One region of the Gluconobacter sp. genome, then DNA from elsewhere that is predicted to be linked to it. Evidence: riboswitches for the same ligand, from Rfam matches in the RefSeq annotation. Region 1 holds a riboswitch; the other holds the start of a gene.
The links. Region 1 has a riboswitch for cobalamin ahead of ABF979_RS03365 (TonB-dependent receptor). Riboswitches for the same ligand answer to the same signal wherever they lie in the genome.
Positions count from the first base shown of each region.

Region 2: it holds a riboswitch for cobalamin, as region 1 does, so the genes downstream of both, ABF979_RS08620 (TonB-dependent receptor) here and ABF979_RS03365 (TonB-dependent receptor) in region 1, are expected to answer to the same signal.

Region 1 covers NZ_JBDOBO010000003.1:46,795-56,577, forward strand. Annotated here, with positions in the region: gene ABF979_RS03340 (gluconate:H+ symporter) at 1-188, shown strand, start outside; gene ABF979_RS03345 (SDR family oxidoreductase) at 235-990, shown strand; gene ABF979_RS03350 (FecCD family ABC transporter permease) at 1,012-2,004, opposite strand; gene ABF979_RS03355 (ABC transporter substrate-binding protein) at 2,004-2,957, opposite strand; gene ABF979_RS03360 (ABC transporter ATP-binding protein) at 2,954-3,712, opposite strand; gene ABF979_RS03365 (TonB-dependent receptor) at 3,715-5,940, opposite strand; cobalamin riboswitch at 6,031-6,233, opposite strand; gene ABF979_RS03370 (fumarylacetoacetate hydrolase family protein) at 6,421-7,269, shown strand; gene ABF979_RS03375 (TonB-dependent siderophore receptor) at 7,713-9,783, shown strand, end outside.
Region 2 covers NZ_JBDOBO010000018.1:28,773-38,555, forward strand. Annotated here, with positions in the region: gene ABF979_RS08605 (protein kinase domain-containing protein) at 1-1,254, shown strand, start outside; gene ABF979_RS08610 (hypothetical protein) at 1,251-1,712, shown strand; gene ftsY (signal recognition particle-docking protein FtsY) at 1,727-2,692, opposite strand; cobalamin riboswitch at 2,806-3,013, shown strand; gene ABF979_RS08620 (TonB-dependent receptor) at 3,116-5,356, shown strand; gene ABF979_RS08625 (MiaB/RimO family radical SAM methylthiotransferase) at 5,353-6,558, opposite strand; gene dapF (diaminopimelate epimerase) at 6,555-7,328, opposite strand; gene ABF979_RS08635 (class I SAM-dependent methyltransferase) at 7,414-8,064, shown strand; gene ABF979_RS08640 (DEAD/DEAH box helicase) at 8,189-9,783, shown strand, end outside.

The sequences.
Region 1 (9,783 bases):
AACTCATGGTGATTGCCACCGGCGCAGGGTCCGTGGCTTTCGGCCCCATGAACGACGCTGGCTTCTGGCAGATGAAAGAATATCTTGGCTTGACCGTTCCGCAGACAATCAAGACCTGGTCAGTTCTGGAGACGATCATTGCCGTTCTGGGACTGCTCTTCTGCGTTGGTATTTCAATGTTCATCTGATCCGCGTTTGCAGAGCGCTGACACAGCAAAGGAAGAAGGATTTTCCATGAGTGTATCTCTTTTTGACCTGACGGGACGTCGCGCTCTGATTACGGGATCGTCTCAAGGTATCGGTTTCAGTTTGGCCAAAGGCCTGCAAGCGGCGGGCGCTGAAGTCGTTCTGAATGGGCGGGATGCTTCCAAACTCTCGGCCGCAGCCGAGGAACTGGGAGGTGTCGAGACACTTGTTTTTGACGTGACCGACCATGCAGCTGTTCGAACTGCAGTCGATCGCTTCGAAGAAGATACCGGGCCCATTGATATTCTGGTTAACAACGCAGGAATGCAGCACCGCGCGCCCTTGGAGGACTTCCCACCAGAAATGTTTCAGAAGGTTCTTCAAACAAACCTGACCTCCATTTTCAATGTTGGACAGGCTGTTGCGAGACATATGCTAGGCCGTGGACAAGGTAAGATCATCAATATTGCCAGCGTCCAGACGGCCCTCGCCCGGCCGAATATCTCCCCCTATACGGCCACCAAGGGTGCCGTAGGGAATCTGACGAAGGGGATGGCAACCGAATGGGCAAGACATGGCCTTCAGTGCAATGCCATCGCGCCAGGTTACTTTGATACGCCTCTCAACGCTGCACTCGTAAATGATGCAGAATTTTCAACATGGCTGGAAAAACGCACACCTGCGGGTCGGTGGGGACAGCTTGATGAACTGACGGGGGCCTGTATTTTCCTTGCTTCCGGCGCATCTTCGTTTGTGAATGGCCATGTTTTGTATGTGGACGGCGGTATCACGGTGTCTCTCTGAAGCAAACGCGCCAAAGACACATCAACGCCGTGTTAGAAGCCCCATCAGGAAACAGGCACCTATCGCAGAAATGACTATCCCAACCGGTAGCTCCTGAGACGGCAAAAGACAGCGACTGACAAGATCTGAGAGGATTGTCAGCATCCCCCCCGCGACTATAGCGGGGATAAGGATATTTCGAACAGACCGTCCCCAGATGGGCCTTATGAGATGAGGCACAATCAATCCGACGAAGCCAATCGGCCCACACAATGCCACTGTCGTTGCACAGCTGAACGCGCAAAGGGCAAGAACACAAAGCCGTAGCCTTCTGGTTTGTACCCCGAGGGACGCTGCGGTTTCCTCCCCGGCCATCAAGGCATCCAGATCAGCGCCAAAGGCCCATTTACCAAAGATCACGGGCAGAAGCCCCAGAACGACAAGTGGCAGAGCCGACCAGCGAGCGGCAGAAAAGCTGCCCATCGTCCAGAACAGGACGGATTGCGCCGTATTACGATCACCCCAGAAGATCAGCAGGTTTGTCAGAGTAGAGAAGACAAAGGAAATCGCCAGACCAGACAGCAGCATCCGTTCCGTTGAGACCCGTGCGCCAGACCGGGATCTAAACGATACCAGCAACAGAAGTGCTGAGGTTGCCAGAAATGCCCCACCGACTGCACCAAAAGCGATCGTCCAGACGCCGAAAACATCCCCCAACAATACGATGACAGCAACAGCGCCCGTCGCTGAGCCCGAGGATAGCCCGAAGAGAAACGGATCTGCCAAAAGGTTGCGGGTTACGGCCTGAAGAAGTGCTCCTGCACCGGCAAGAATTGCTCCGGTCAAGAAGGCCAGAACCAGCCTTGGCATTCGCAGGGACCAGATGATCCGGGCGGCAATATCATGACTGGCTGGACCGGCCAAAAGTCCCGCTTGCAACGAAGGCCAGGGAAGAGAAGCACTTCCGAGCGTAACTTCCAAAAATGCCAGCACACTCAGAGCCGGCAAAGCGCTGATGCCAAGAACGCGTTTCATCAAGGTACTGCGTCCGGATGGAGAAAGGCTGCAATCTTTTCGATCACATCGATATTCGCTGGAGACGGCGTCATTTCATCATAGCGCACAACCAGAAAACGGTTTGTCTTCAGGGCGGTACTCTCCGTCAGCAATGGCTGGCTTCGCAGAAATTTCAGACTGTCTGAAACACCCGCCCCGTAATCCATCACCAAAATAGCTTCAGGATCACGCAAACCCGCGTTTTCCCACGAAGCAGCACCCCAGTTTGTTGGTAAATCACGAAAAATATTTTCGCCCCCACCCAGCCGGATCAGCTCTGTCGCGAGGGCATATTGGCCAGCCGTAAATGGCCGATCGCGTCCACTGTCATAGAGAAAAACACGTAACGGATGATGGCCCTTGAGACGATCCTGAATGTGCTGAACGCGCCTTTGCCAGCTTTCAACCAATTGCCGAGCCTGCTGCTCCCGGCCGAAAACCTGTCCAAGTTTTTCTTCGTCGCCATACAGAAGGTCTAACGTCGGAAGAGCTGTAGATTGCCCGGCCCGGAAGCAGCTTTCAGACAGAACAAGCGTCGGGATACCCTGAATTGCCAAGGTCTCAGGTGTCACATCTCCACCGACATGCATCCCATAATTCCAGCCGGCAAAGAAAAAATCTGTTCCGGCATCAAGCAGTTGTTCGAGACTGGGATAATGGGTCGCGATTTCGGGGATATCACCTTGTTGAGCTTTGAAACCCGGTGTGTATTTGTTCCAGCCTGATATCCCGGTCAAACCGCGAATATAGGGCTGCAAATGTAGAGCAAAGGCCATTTCCGCCATATTAACGTCGTGGATGACAGCATGCTCTGGCTGATGCGTGATCGTTACGGACTTCCCGCAGCTTTGCACGGTAACCGGGTAGGCGAAGGCCGTTTGCACGGCAAAGCCACAAAACCCGAGAAACAGCATTAAAGCAGGCGTTTTCATGCGCCTCGCGGCCTAAAAACGAACGTCGTGCTGCCATCATCCAGTTGAACGGGATGAACATTCAAGCCGAACGCATGCCCTAGTTCCGAAGAGAGAAAAACCTCAGAGGACGCCCCATCCAGAATGATTTTTCCGTCCCTCATTAAGAGAGTTCGCGGCGCAAAATCAGGCACGAAAGACAGGTCATGCAGGACGGCCACGATTGTCAGAGGGAGGTCACGCAATAAACTTAGCAGTTCTGCTCTGGCCGCAAGATCCAGGTGATTGGTGGGTTCATCCAGCAATAGTATTTTGGGGGTCTGGGCCAGACATCGCGCCAGCATCACATGCTGACGCTCACCACCAGAAAGACTGCCAATCGACCGCTTTAAAAAAGGTTCGACACGGAAATACTGGATCGCCGTCTGCAGAGCCGCAGTATCCTGCTGCGCCTGAGGAATGCCTCGAAACGGGAGACGACCAAGTGCGATATAATCTTCAACTACGAATTCAGGAGTTACATCATCGGTCTGGGAAAGCCACGCAATCTCGCGCGCTACCGCTGGTCTGGACAGGGTACTGAGCAGCGTTCCTTCCAGAACTATCTCCCCTTCCGTGGGCGAAATTAATCCCGCGAGGAGCCTCAGAAGCGTGCTTTTCCCTGCACCATTCGGGCCAATGAGTGCAACATGCTCACCCTCCCTGACGGAGAAATCCGTCAAAGAGAGTATGCGGTCATACCCAGCACCATGTGTCTGAAGCACAACCTCAGACACGATCAGAAACCGGCCTGAACACTGATCGAGAAGGACCGCGGCGCCCCCAACATCACTTCACTCGGATAACTGGTATCAGCCCACTGGATGAAGTGCTTGTTTCCCACATTGTCTACCCGGCCATAAACCGTCACGCCACGATAGGCATGCCATGCCGCGAAAAGATTGACGAGCGCATAGTCTTTCAGACTCAGGGTATTGGCGTAATCGCCCTTGCGGGCAGATACGTAACGCATACCAGCCCCCAGATCGACCGGCAGATCTGCAACCCGGGACCAGACACCCCACAGGTTAGCCGTGACAGCCGGAACGTTCGGGACCTCGTTCCCGGAAGCATTCACTGACGCTGAGGGATGGAATGATCCATAACGAGACCACGTATAGGCAACATTTCCGGACAGGCTCCAGTGTTTGCCCAGCGTGAGGTCCCCCTGCCATTCCACACCCCGTGACTTCTGAACGCCCGCCGTTGCCACGCTGTCCACACCGGTGGCAACGAGAACTCGGGTACGACGGATATCGTACAGAGACAGTGTAGAAGACAGGCGCCCTTTCCAAAAAGAGCCCTTGGCGCCGATTTCTCCCTGCCTGGACTGACTCAGGCGTGAAAACTGCCCTTTATTAACCAGGAAGATATTGGAGCCCGGCGGATCTTCAGCCGTCGTATACACGCCGTAGAGGCTAATGTTGTCTGTGAGATCATAAACAGGGCCAATCCTGAAGTTGGCAGGATTGTAGTTCCCCTTAAAGCTGGTCGCAGGATTGAACGCGCCGGACTGGCTATAATTCTGACGGTCCAGTTTCAGCCAGTCATAGCGAAATCCACCCACTACACGCAGGTCGTCCCGCACGGTCACGACATCTTCCATAAAAATGCCTGCGTCCACCATGGTTGTTGGAGATTTCGTATATGGATACTCCCCAGCAAAGCTCCCAACGGCCGTACTCTCAGGACTACTTAGAGAAACACTGTCCGCATATGTCGCATCCGGAAAACCACGGTTCCGAATGAGCCGCACATAATACGCGTCTCCACCGACGACCAGACGGTTCTTCATTCCGAAAACGTGGAAATCAAACTGGCCATCCAGCGTGTCACCAACCTGATGCTGGTTCATATAAACATAGAACCGATCCCGGCCGAGCCGACCGGGTGCGATGGCATTTCCGGCTGCGTCTGTCTGCCCGGCTGAACCGATATAGCTGTAGGATTCAGCGTTATTCCAGTTGCGCTTGGCGTAAAGGACATAGGTTTTATTGTGGAACGTCATGTTCTCCGTTGGCTGCCACGTCAGATGGAGCGTCGGAGTCACATTGACCGAGCCAGCTTTTGCATCCTTGGCATTGTAATAACGCCAGAGCGATGACCGGCTTACGCCTAACCCCCTGGAAGACGACAGCAGGCCGCCTACGCCATCATGGACCTGAGCCAGCGGGACCAAAGGGGTTCCATAGTACGTCGACAAGCGATCTGTCAGATAGTCGACGCCAAAGCGGGCTGTAAATTTCTTCGAAGGGTGCCAGAGCAACGTTGTCGTGAAATCGTTGCTGTGTGGGTCTGCGCCAGCAACATATCCATCAGACGAGGTACGACTGAAATCACTTCGAATGGCCAAAGTGTCGGTAATGGGAACCGAACCACCCACGCCAGCATTCCACGTATTGAAACTGCCATAAGATACCAGAGCATTGGCATGCGGCCCATCAAACGCAGGGTCACGCGTTCGCATGTCCACCGTGCCGCCAACAGCGCCCTGCCCGTACAGAACAGACGACGGCCCCTTGAGAACCTGAACGCTCTCAAGATTAAAGCTGTTGAGCGGACGGTTCACCATCGTGGTCGGGCCGTAATAAATTCCGTCCCGCAGGATCAGAACCTGATTTCCGCTGAAGCCGCGCATCATCATCTGCGCCGGACTTCCAGGAGATCCACCGGAAGAAACGCCCGGTGCGCTGTCTGCGGCGTCTTCAGCATGCGCATAGCCGCGCTGCTCCATCACGCTGCGCTGAATGACATTGATGGTTGCAGGGTTATGCTGAACCGTCAGCCCGAGCCTGCCCCCGATAACAGCACTGTCCTTCAATGGCTGCGCCCGACCGTGCGCCGTAATGTGTTCTTCTTTCGCTTTGGCAGCCGCCTTCCTGACGTCTTCTGTCTGGGCGAACGCAGGCTGAAAAACGGTCAATGCCGCGACGGGCAACACACCGACAAAACTGATTTTCCTCATGGATAACGCAAACTTCACTCAACAATGCGTCACTACGATGAGCAGGATAAACATCCTGCTGCGTCCGGTGCACCCCGCCCTTTCGCTTCGTCCATGACCATTTTCGATGGCAGGTCTCCTGGCTTGCGGATCATCGGCAGATCGCGAGCCTTCCCAAGGCTGACGCCCCAGTGGCCGGGTTCCCGGAACCCATCGTGATCAGCCTCACCGCTCACAGTTGCGGGGGCAGCCGCAGCATTTCACTGCGTTCCCTTTTCATCCCCTTCCGGGGAACCATCATTGAGCAGGGGCATAACCGAAACTCCCATATAGTCAAACACGTATGTTATAACATATCAATAACTGAAGTTATCAACTTGAACAATGGGGGCGCCTCGCGTTTGGGGCAGCGGCCATGAACAGGCTCCTCAATCCCTTGGAAAGAGCGCCTAAACATGCCTAATCTCATACTTCCCCACTCTGGACAGAAAGTGTCGCAGGATGAAGCTCTGTCGTTTTGGTCCCTTGGATCAGGAAACACCTGGACTCATTGATGACACTGGCATGCTGCGAAGCCTCAAAGGGGTTCTACCTGATATTACGGCTGCCTATCTCTCTCCGGATAAGCTTGACGCCTTACGGGCCATTAATCCGAACACTCTCCCTGTCGTTTCAGAAGCACCACGCTACGGTATTCCGTTCTCAGGTGCCGGAAAGTACATCTGCATTGGCCTGAACTATCGGGATCATGCCGAGGAAGCAGGCCTTCCCCTCCCCTCAGAGCCAATCGTCTTCATGAAAGCCATCTCTGCCCTGACGGGTCCGAGCGATGGTATCCTGATCCCTAAACAAGCCACCAAAGTGGACTGGGAAGTCGAGCTCGCAGTCATTATTGGCACGAAAGCGTCCTACGTCTCCCCGGAGAAGGCTTTGGAGCATGTTGCGGGATATTGTGTCGCCAATGATGTCTCTGAACGCTCATTTCAGATGCAGACAAGCCAATGGGACAAAGGCAAAGGCTGCGACACATTCGGGCCTTTGGGACCATGGCTTGTGACGACCGATGAAATCGCCGATCCGCAAGCACTCTCCATGCGGTTAGATATCAACGGACACCGTCGGCAGACGGGGCATACCTCCAACATGATCTTTGACGTCCGCAGCATCATTTCACATGTCAGCAACTACATGACCCTGATGCCGGGCGATATCATTGCTACAGGCACACCTGCCGGCGTCGGAATGGGCATCAAGCCTCACCCGGTCTATCTCGAACCAGGAGATGTCGTAGAGCTGGAAATCGAAGGGCTTGGAATTCAAAGGCAGATGGTGAGGTCAACTCACGCCTGAACGGATAGAAAGACTTTCACACAGCGCGATTCTTGAAAAAACATCCGCTTTCGTAATTCTTTTTTTGTAGAAAATACTTGCCCGCTCAAGGTGGCAGGAAAGCTGCGCTGAATGTAACAACTGCGAATTTGAGTGAATTAAAGATTGATGTTTTTGAGAATGAATATCATTTGTAACTTTAAGAAAGCCGGGAACTCGGTTGAAATTCCCGTGAAAATTCATTTCAGCGGAGGCAGTTAGCCCGTTCCATGAGACTTCCAGCGTCGAACGTTCCTCAACGTACAAATTTTGCTCCAATGCTTTTTACGGCGCTCCTCCTCTCTGGCACATGCAATGGTGCCTTCGCCGCTGCAGTTGATGAGGGTTCGCCAGATACACGCAAGAAATCATCTTTAGCGACGAGTAACGCAGAGAAACGTTCCGCTTCGACACAGTCTCATAATGTGCAGCGCAAACACGTTGCGCAGGAAGATGATACGCCTGGTAGCATCGAACAGCTTCTTGTGCAGGGACATCGACGCAATGCGTCCACAGACGGCACCGGAACCTATACGGTTTCCGCGGTTTCCACGACCAAGATGCTTCTCAAACCGATGGATATTCCGCAATCCATCTCTGTTCTCAGCAGTCAACAGATGAAGGACCAGAATCTTAATACGATTGATGCAGCTCTCAAACAGGTCGCGGGCGTCAACGTTAACATGTACGGTGATGGAACAGGTGGCTATACGGCCCGTGGCTTTTCGCTGCAGGCTCAGTATGACGGCGTTCCTTCCATGAGTGGTCTGACGTTCAGCCAGCAATACGATTTGTCCATCTATGATCGGATTGAAGTCCTTCGGGGACCAGATGGAATGCTGCAAGGCTCCAGCACGCCAGGTGGGAGTGTCAATTTCGTTCATAAACGCCCGACAGAGCAGTTTCAGGGGAATGCTTCATTCTCTGCTGGCTCGTGGAGCAATTATCACGCCACCTTTGATATTGGCGGCCCCGTCGCGAATTCGAAAATCGTCTCCGCACGACTGGTCGTCGCAGGAACAGACCGTAATCAGTTTTATAGCAACGCCTATGATCGGCGATGGACGATCTATGGGGTTACGGATGTGCACCTGACGCGTCACGACACACTGACAGTCTCTGTAACGTCTCAAAGCAACGATACAACCCGCTACATGGGCCTTCCCAGAGCCAGCAATGGTGCAGATCTTGATTTACCCACCAGCACCTTCATAGGCGCGAACTGGGGTAAGTCCGACGTGCCCATGACAGAAGTCGAGGCACAACTCGAACATCTTTTTTCTCATGGTTGGCGCGGGCGCTTCAACTACCGTCATCGGATCGCGGCCACGACGCTTCAATACGCTTATCTCAACGCTTATAATGCCGGTGCAAAGAGCGGAAATTTCGTCGCGGCCAACACACGCTACGATGAGACCAATGACGGTCTGGACGCCTACGTCGCTGGGCCTCTTCATCTTTTTGGACAGAAACACGTCCTGATGATGGGAGCGAACTATGACCGTTACCTCTATGAAGGTGGCGGCGCCAGTGCAAACTCTCGCACCTATACGGCCCTGGCTGGAATCCCGATCAGTGCCAACAATGCCATCCCGTCCCTTGCCCTCCCTACAATCACCAATCGCTATTGGGAGCCGTCCACACAATGGGGGGTTTATGGTCAGGCGCAGATCAAACCGATCTCAAGCTTTGCTATCCTGATCGGTGGACGCGTTAGCGGGTACGTTAGCAAGACACGTCGAATCTCGCCCTATGTGGGCAGAACCAACACAGATATCGATCAGCAAGGCATTCTGACGCCCTATATTGGCGGGGTTTGGCACTTGCGACCGAACATCTCAATGTATGCCAGTTACGTCTCCACCTTCTCGCCCCAGTCCGTCTTTGACACAACGGGACGTCTTGCGCCTGTCCGCGGCAATCAGCTTGAAGGAGGCATCAAGGGAGAGTTCTTCCGCGGACACCTCGGTATGACCCTGTCTGGCTACAAGATCATCCAGAAAAATGAGGCCATTTATAACGGCACAATCGGCGCTATCTGTGGCCCCGGTGGCATAGATGACTGCTATGTCGCCACAGGTAAGACGCGCAGTCAGGGCGCGGAAGCAGAACTGATCGGGCGGCCTCTGGAGGGCTGGGACATCAATGCCAGCTATACGTACAACGATAACAGGATCGTCAATAACGGTAGCGCGACACAGTCTGGCCTGACCTATGCTGGCAACTCACCCAAACATCTATGGAAACTCTGGACACATTACCGTTTCGAACCCTATCGCGGTGCGCAGAAAAACGTCTGGAGCATTGGTGGCGGGCTCAATGCGCAGACCAGTACCTTCGGGACAAACCGCACCGTAACGCAGGGTGGATATATCATCGGATCCATTCAGGCGGGATACCAGTGGAACAAGTATCTTTCCCTCTCCGCGACGCTCAATAATATTGCCAACAAGCGCTATTATCAGCGCTTGGGCAATCTCTACTACTACAACTATT
Region 2 (9,783 bases), on a different contig from region 1:
GCCATGCTGTCTGACCGGCCCGAGAACCGACCTTCTCCTAATGATCTTATAACCATTGCGCCGAGCAAGCTGTTTTCGATCCGGTCTGATATTCCCGCGCGCTCGCCTCTGGTCATTGGGGGGGCGGAGGTCAGAACGCCACGGGCACTGGCATGGTATGCCGGGAAATACCCCAATGAATTCCTGTCTCTGCTTCAACGAAAGATCGTCAGTCAGTGGTTACACCGCGAACTGGAACTGTCAGTTATGTCGAGCTTGATCGAACAGGCTGGGATTGCTTTTTTGCCATCCAGCGGAAACAAAGCCGTAGACCCGACGACGATGGTCGTGACGCGGGCTATTGCCATTCTGGACCCTGCAGCTCCAATGTTCTGGGCTGGCCACTGGTTCTGGCCATCCGCCATTCCTCATATGTTGGCGTGTGCCGAAGCCGGACGGTTCCCGCCTGAAGAGCAACGCAATATCCGTGGGATAGCCGGCTTCCTGATGACGAGTCCGGAAGTGTTTGATGTTCCTTCGCTGCCCGCATTGCAGGCAAAGCAGATCAATGATCTCGCGACTGATGCCCGCCGAACAGGTGCAAAGGGGATGGAGCAGATCCGTCGTGTGCCTTACGACGTGAATGTCTATCAGCCCTGCCTGTCTTCTCGTTGCTTGAAAGAACGGATTTCGTTGTCGGCGGGTCTCTTGCAATGGCTGGATCAGCACGTTTCGGAACAGGAGCTTTCTGCCGACGATCTGGGGCGTTCAGGCTTTCTGGACGATCAGATGCGGACTTTTCTGGAAAGTCATTGCGCGCGCCAGGGGATCATCCCACTAGCGCAGTCCCAGAAAGCGGGGCTTCCGTCCTGGCTTTCAGATCTGACGTTGATGGCTGCCGCCCAGCGCCGTTTCGACAAGACGCCTCTTAGTTCGGTGGCAAAGCGGGCGCTTTCGCTGCTGGAAATCGAGCTCAAGCAGTGGCGGAGCAGAACGACCAGAATAAAGCGTCGTGCCCGGTTATTTCAGCTGGCGGAAGCAGGAAATCTTACGAAATTTCTTGATAACGTCACGGACCCTGCGGGTTTGAAGCATGATCGCAAACTGGCTCGGCAGGCTGAAGCAGAGATTGCCCATCTTGAGAAAGTTCTCGAGGAGGAGCCCGCCCGCAAAGCTGTCCATGAAAAACAGGCCCGTAATGCTGGAGAGTTCTTTTCACTCTTGATCGGGATTGCTGTCGCCATGGCCAGCATCTGGCTGGAGTTTTGTGAATGACGCGCCAGTCAGGGCGTTTGCGCGTGCCAGAGGCCAGTTTCAAATGGTGGCACGGCCTCATCCTTGGCCTGCTTCTGGCCTATGTGCCGGGCAGTCTGCTTGTGGGTGGTGTCCTGCTGCTGCCTCTGATCGTGCTTCGATTTATCGATCCTGATGCTGATCGGCAGCGGATCATGATCGTTCTGTTTTATTTGGGGGCTGTCATGGTTCATCCCCTGAGGGAAGCATGGTTGTCGCATGGGGATTGGGATGCCTGTACCCAGCAAATTATGCAGCCAATGCTTCTTGTCATGGACTGGATGGCCGTTGGTGTGGCGTGGCTTGTCGCGGAAGCGTCTGCCATTGGTGCCAGGCTTTGGTATGCGGATTACGTTCGCAGGGAGCGCAGGAGCATCGAAAAGAAGATCGACGCCCTGCGAGAGGAATGGCTGACTTCAGACAGTGAGAGGCAGGCCTGAAGAGGCCTGTTTCTTCAATTTTCCGGAGTTTCTTCTTCTGAGGGGCTCTCGACAAGCCGGGAGGCAAGATCTCCCGTAGCGCCACCCACAAGACCGCGCGCATAATCCTGAGCTGAGAACGGGCGCAGGTCCTCGGCCTGTTCGCCGACACCGACCATGTGCACGGGCAGTTTGAACTGTTCTGCAAGTGCGACCACAATTCCACCGCGGGCAGAACCGTCCAGTTTGGTCACGATCAGGCCTGTGACGTTCACCAGCTCACGGAACACCCGTACCTGCTCAATGGCGTTCTGACCGGTCGTTGCATCCAGCACCAGCAATACGGAATGCGGGGCGGTTGGGTCGAATTTCTGCATGACGCGGATGATCTTGGCCAGCTCTTCCATGAGCGCGCCCTTATTATGCAGGCGGCCGGCGGTATCGATGAAGAGGAGGTCTTTGCCCTCTTCGGTCGCGCGTTTGATACCGTCATAGGCGAGGCCAGCAGCATCAGCTCCGTGTTTTCCCGCGATAACGGGCACATCTGAGCGTTGCCCCCACACCTGAAGCTGTTCGACCGCCGCAGCACGGAAGGTATCTCCCGCCACGAGCATGACGGATTTGCCTTCTTCACTGTAATGGCGGGCCATTTTGCCGATGGTTGTGGTCTTGCCTACACCGTTGACGCCGACCACGAGGACGACATGGGGCTTCTTCTTCGGATCAGGCTCAAACGGGATCGCAACGGGCTCCAGAACCCGTGCAATCTCTTCGGCCAGGGCATCGCGAATTTCGTCACTTGTGACGTCCTTGCCAAAACGGGAGCTTCGAAAGCTCTCGATAACGCGCTCTGCTACGACAGGACCCAGGTCTGCCGCGATCAGTTCGTCTTCGAGTTCTTCAAGAGCGGCATCGTCCAGCTTGCGATGCGTGAATACAGCTCCGAGACGTGAGCTCGAGCGTGAAAGACCCTGTTTGAGTCGTGAGAAAAATCCAGCCATGCACGGGAGTTCGGACAGGTCAGGCCCAACGTCAAGTCTGTAGCGTCGATTTCCTGAGGGCAAACGTGCCTTTGGAGGAGTGTTTCAGACATTGACAGTACGGAAGCGTTTCAGTTTTTGTGTTTCGGTATGGTTCTTCACCCTCGGTTTTGTGGCGTGAAGCTAAGAGGGAAGTCCGGTGTAAGGCCGGCGCTGCCCCCGCAACTGTAAATGGCGAGCCGTCACCCGACTGATGTCACTGGAGTGCCTATGCCTCTGGGAAGACAGGGTGGCTGCGAAGACCCGTGAGCCAGGAGACCTGCCATGCAATTTCAACCACCGGCGGGGTGCCCGGGGCGGCTGTTTGTGGCGTTCCGGAGTCCTCTGTGACAGCCGGATTGCGAACGTGTCTGCCCTGTTCCTGTCATACCGAGCAGGGCTCATATGACTGTACTGTTACCGGAAGAGCGCCTCAGGCAAAGTGCTGTTCCTTTTCAAAAGCGTCGTTGCAACTGGCGACGATCGACTATTTCTGTGTCCGTTGTGATAAGCGGCTTGCTCATGGGCCCTACACTGGCAGTTGCTGCAGAAGGGGCGTCTGATACGGATAAAGTCGAAGCATCCGGACATTTGGAAAAGAAAACCACTTCTGCGGCGCAAAACCATCTGGTGGAGCGCATCAGTGTCATGGCCTCCCGCCGTAATCTTCTGGGACGAGCGGACACGGCGAGTGAAGGATCTTTAACCGCACGTGAAATCCAGCAGCGGCCTGCGTATCGCGTGGGGCAAATTCTGGAGGCTGTTCCCGGACTGGTGGTGACGTCTCATTCCGGGGAGGGAAAGGCCAATCAATTCCTGTTGCGGGGCTTTAATCTGGATCATGGCACGGACTTGGCAACATTTGTTGATGACATGCCGGTCAATGGCGTCAGTAACGCGCATGGTCAGGGCTACACGGATCTGAATTTCCTGATACCCGAAACACTCTCAGGCATTGATTATACCAAAGGGCCATTTCACGCAGATATCGGGGATTTTGGTGTGGCCGGGTCTGATCACATGAAGCTGGCAGATCACATCGCCCGTCAGATTAGCCTGAGTGCCGGAACGCTAGGGGATTATCGGGCTTACATTGGCGGTACGGCCCGATTTTCTAATGGCGATCGTTGGGTCAATGCCTTCAATATTTCTCATTCAGACGGTCCTTGGAAATATCCGGACAATGCCCGGAGCATCCGTGCATTGACGCATTACACCCACGGAACCGCCACCAAAGGCTTTGACCTGACGGGGATGTTTTATCGCGGTCAATGGAGGGCCACAAACGATCAACCGGTGGCGGCCTATAGTGAGGGGCTTATCAGCCGCTATGGCTCTCTGGACCCGACCGATGGCGGCTTTTCGGAGCGCTACAGTTTGTCAGCGCATTATCATCTTGCTGGCGATGACTGGAAATGGGTTACGAGTGCTTTTGCCATTCATGACCGGCTGACGCTCTGGAACAACTTCACGCATTATCTGGATGACCCAGTAAACGGAGATCAGCAGCAGCAGGACGAGACACGAACTACGCTTGGCGGAAGCAGTGTCTATTTCCGACAGGACCATGTGGGCCGTATCCGGACTGATACTCAGGTTGGCGTTCAGGGACGTTACGACTTTCTGTATGTGGATCGGCGCCATACCCACCAGCGTGTCACGCTGCCGGAGTGCCCATCCAGTCTGGAGAGCACGGTGCCTGACCTGTGTAACGGGGATAACATCGATCTTGGAGCTGTCGGTCTTTTTGTCCAGAACACGACGCACTGGTTACCCTGGCTTCGAATGGTTGTTGGTTTACGTGAAGACTATCAGGGCGGTACAGACGAAAATCTTGTTGATGGCAGCCTGACCAGAAAGCATCAGTGGCTGTTTCAACCCAAGGGAAGTCTGGTGTTTGGCCCCTGGAAGAAAACCGAACTCTATCTGAGTGGCGGAAGAGGGTTCCACTCCAACGATTTCCGCTCAGTGTCTGGTTCTTATGCGTCAGACGAATTTGCCAAAGGATCGGTTAAAGTTCCTCTTATGACGTCGGCTGTCAGCGGTGAAATCGGTGTACGGACTACGCCTCTCCGTCATCTGAATGTGCAGGCGGCTGCCTTCATCATCGATTTTGCGTCTGAGCTGAGTTACGACGGCGACGCTGGTGTTACCTCTCCTGGCCCTGCCAGTCGTCGGGAGGGAATTGAGTTTTCCGCACAGTATAATCCGGTTACCTGGCTTGAACTGAATACGGATCTGTCCTTTGCGAAAGCGCGTTATCAGGCGTCAGATCTGGCCAGCTATGGAATTGATGGTCGGTACGTGACGAATGCCCCAAGTTTCGTCTGGTCATTCGGCATCCTTGCAGATCGCGGCCCCTGGTATGGCGGTTTGCAGGTACGCTGGCTGGGGGGATATCCGCTGGTGGAGGATAACAGCCTGCGGTCCAAGGGATATCAGGAACTCAATTTGAATATTGGCTATTGCTTCACCAAAAATCTGAAACTCGAAGCAAATGTCTTTAACGTCTTCAATACGCATGCCTATGCGGCACAATATGCGTATGACTATCGTCTAACACCGGCCTCTGCTGTGCAGAGCGGTGCAACAGGTCATCCGCTGGAGCCCGTTTCTGCCCGCTTCGCCCTGACAGCAGGTTTTTAGGCAGGGCTGCGTCCTAGAAGATGCCCTTCTGACACACCGTAGATCGAAAGCGGGACGATGCTTCCTCTGGTTGGGGGGGAAGCATCGGCTGCCAAGCGCACAGGCGCAAATTCGGGAGAATGACCGCGGTCCGGTGTTTCGATCAGGACGTCTACCGTCTGACCAATGAACCTTTCAAGAAACGTATCGCGGTTCGCCTCACCGACAGCTCTGAGCTGGGCTGCTCTGGCCTGACGTTCTCCGTTCGGCACAGCGGGCATTCGGGCGGCGGGTGTGCCGGGGCGTTCGCTGTAGGGAAAGACATGCAGGAACGGGATGGCCTGCTCTTCGATGAAGGAGAGGGTTTCGTTGAAAAGCGTGTCTGTTTCTGTCGGGAAGCCCGCGATGAGATCTGCACCAACACCAATATTCGGGCGGAGTGTGCGAGCATGCTGGAGCATGGACGCAACCTGCATGGTGGTGTGTCGGCGTTTCATGCGCTTGAGGATGAGGTCGGAACCAGCCTGAAGAGACAGATGCAGATGTGGCATCAGGCGGGGCTCGTTTTCCAGAAGCCACCAGAGATCCCGATCTCCCGTTTCCGGATCAAGAATGACAGGGTCGATGGACGACAGGCGCAGACGTTCGATGGCGGGAACGTCCTGCAGGAGCGTCCGGCACATCCGGCCCAGACCTTCGCCATCTGTGCCTTGCCATGAAGCAATATCAACACCCGTGAGAACGATTTCACGATGCCCTGCCTCAGTTAGGGCGCGGGCTCTCGAAAGAGCTTCCGTTGTGGGGGTGGAGCGGGAGTCTCCCCGGCCATAGGGAATGATGCAGAACGTGCAGCGATGATCGCATCCCTGCTGGACCTGAAGCAGAGCACGGGCATGCCGTGATGGCGGAAGGCCGGGCTTGCTGTCACCCCATGTGGTGGGCTTGAGCTTGTCAGCATTGGGCACGACCCGCACCACGCCGGGCAGCTCCATCCAGCGCTTGGCGTCAATTTCCGACGCGCAGCCTGTCACGACTATTTTTGCATCCGGGCGCTCGCGGTGAGCGCGGCGGATGGCCTGCCTCGCCTGTCGCTCGGCTGTGGTCGTAACGGCGCATGTATTGACGATGATGGTGTCATCCTGCCCGCGGGCGTGATGCGCCATGCCGTCGCTCTCATGCGCGTTGAGACGGCAGCCGAATGTCAGAACGGAAGGGGATGTCACGGAAGCTTGCCATGGAAAACGGTTGTGGCCGGTCCGGTCATCAGGACGTCTCCGTTTTCCTGCCAGGTGATTTCTAGGTCTCCACCGTCCATGGTCACGAGGCAGGTCCGGTCTGCAAGGCCCCGGCGTACGGCGTTCACCACGGCAGCGCAGGCTCCTGAGCCGCAAGCCAGCGTCAAACCCGCACCGCGTTCCCAGACGCGCAGACGCATGTGACCGGGAGTGATGAGATCCGCAAATCCGATATTGGCGCGCTGTGGGAAGAGCGGAGACTTCTCGAGAGAGGGGCCAAGGTCTTCTGCGCGCGATACGTCGCCGAAAACGGTCGCATGAGGATTTCCCATGGAGCAGGCGGCTGCATCATGCAGAGGCAGGTGAAGTGTGTCGCAGTCCTTGGACAGCGGCACGTCCTGCCAGCCAGTTCGGGGAGCGCCCATATTCACCGTGATGCGATCGCCATCCTGTGACGTGAGGAGAAGTCCGGCCCGGGTCTGGAGAACGGGATTGTTACCGACGAGACTGGCAACACACCGCGATGCATTCCCGCAGGCGCCGGATTCCGACCCGTCGGCATTGAAGAAACGGACCAGAACATCCGCACCTTCCAAGGTTGGGGCAGAGAGCAGGACGAGTTGGTCGCAGCCGATGCCGAAGCGTCTGTCGCACAGGTGCCGGATGGTGGCTTCGTCAAGGGCGGGGTCGGTTTCGCGGCCATCAATGACGATGAAATCATTGCCCAGGCCGTGCATCTTGGTGAAAGAAAGGGTCATGATGGTGCCTCCCATAGAGCATCCTGCGGGTTGACGCACGAGGAACATACCCTCATTTCGACAGGTCAGTCAGGAGGAGATGGATATGAGCGGCACGGAACAGGTTGAAGGTTTTCACGCAGCGGCGTTTACGCGCGTCAATAATGAACCGGATACGATCTTCTATGCGCAGCGTCTTCCGGATTCGCTGATGGACATGGGGGCACGCACGGCGGTTGCGGCACTTTACCAGACCTCCCTTCCCGTTGGGGGCACGGTTCTGGATCTGATGGCGGGATCACTCAGCCATTACCCGGAAGAGGCTAGGTTTCAGGATGCCATCGGCCTGGGAGCGTCCAAGGCTGCGCTGGACACCAATCCTGTGCTGACGACACGGATCGTACAGGATCTGAACGCAGACCCAATCCTGCCGTTCGAAGACGACACAATTGACGCCATAACGCTGTGTGACGGGGTGGCATACCTGACGCAGCCGTTGAAAGTCTTGACGGAAGCCCTTCGTGTTCTGAAGGAAGGAGCTCCTCTGATTGTCACATTCTCAGATCAGTTTCATCAGCAGAAAGCTGTTGCAATGTGGCAGGCTCTGGAGCCAGAAGACCGGGCACGTCTTGTCAGTGTTCTTCTTTCGAAGGCTGGTTTTGGGGAACTCGACACGGGTGAAGTCGTTCCTCCGGAAGATCTGACGGCATGGCGTGACACGGTTCGGGCGGTTGTCGGGCGGAAGCCCAGAGGCTGATTTTGCCTGATTCGCAGGTTCGGATGCGTTACTTCTGGCATTTATGCTCGGAAGTCTTTATGCAGCGGCATCCCAGCCGCCGCTTTTTGCCGTCGGCGTGACGTTTGCCGAGTGTTCATTAAATATGCCTTTCCCCGATACTCATCCTGCCCTTCTGCGCGCCCTAACGGCGCGCGGCTACGAACAGCCCACTCCCGTTCAGGAAGCAGTTCTGCAGCCAGGGCTGGAGGATCGTGATCTTCTGGTTTCCGCCCAGACGGGTTCAGGCAAGACCGTAGCTTTTGGTCTGGCTATTGCGCCGACGCTGCTTGGTGAGGCTGATCGCCTCCCGCCGTCGCCACAGCCGCTGGCTCTGGTTATTGCCCCGACGCGTGAACTGGCCCTTCAGGTCCAGTCCGAACTTGAGTGGCTCTATGCCGAGACCGGCGCTCGTATCGCGAGCTGCATTGGTGGCACGGATGCCCGCCGTGAAGCCCGCGACCTCAGCCGTGGCGCCCACATCGTTGTGGGAACGCCAGGCCGCCTTTGTGATCATCAGTCCCGTGGTTCCCTTGACCTGTCCGGTCTGCGCTGCGTCATTCTCGACGAAGCCGACGAAATGCTGGACATGGGTTTCCGTGACGAGCTGGAACAGCTTTTGGATGCGTCTCCGGCCGAGCGCCGCACGCTTCTGTTCTCCGCCACGATTGCCCGCGAAATTGCGTCTCTGGCCAAGCGTTTCCAGAAAGATGCCAAGCGCATCGATACGGTAACGGGTGCGAAGCAGCATTCGGATATCACCTATCGCTGCGTCGTAACGGCTCCGCAGGAAATCGAGCGTTCCCTCGTGAACGTTCTGCGTTTCTACGAAAGCCCGACGGCCATGGTGTTCTGCAACACCCGTATGATGGTTGGTCAGGTGCAGGCTGCTCTTCTGGAGCGTGGGTTCGCTTCTGTCGCGATTTCCGGCGAGATGGGTCAGAACGAGCGTAGCCGTGCGATCGAGAGCCTGCGCTCCGGTCAAGCCCGTGTCTGTGTTGCGACTGACGTTGCTGCTCGTGGCATTGACGTGCCAGCGCTGAACCTCGTGATTCACGCCAGCATCCCGACGGCTTCTGAAACCCTGCTGCACCGTTCTGGCCGTACCGGTCGTGCGGGCCGTAAGGGCACCAGTGTGCTGATGGTGCCGATGAACCAGCGTCGTCGCGCTGAGCGTCTGCTGGCCATGGCACGTGTAAATGCCGAGTGGGAAGCTGTTCCGACGGCGGATGCGATTGCCGCCCAGGACACGAAGCGTCTGCTGGACGATCCGATCCTTGCCAACGCTTCTGAAGACACGACGGATGAGCTGGTTCTGAAGCTGGCTGAAACCTACGACGCAAAGAAGCTCGCAGCAGCGCTGGTGCAGATGTACCGTGCCCGCCTGCCGAACGTTGAGCAGATCCGTGCGATGTCCGTTGAGGCTCCTCAGAGCCGAGGCGATCGTCCGGAACGCGCACCGCGTGAAGAGCGCATCGTGTCGGGCGAATGGTTCAAGATGAGCGTCGGTCGTACAGAGCGCGCTGATCCGAAGTGGCTGATCCCGCTGATCTGCCGCCTTGGTAACGTTCAGAAGCGTGACATCGGCAGCATCCGTATCGAGCAGGATCAGACCTACTTCCAGATCACGGATGAGAGCGTCGAGCGCTTCAAGTCCTGTGTTGCCGGGGCTGAGCCTGATGAAGTGACGATCGAGCCGTC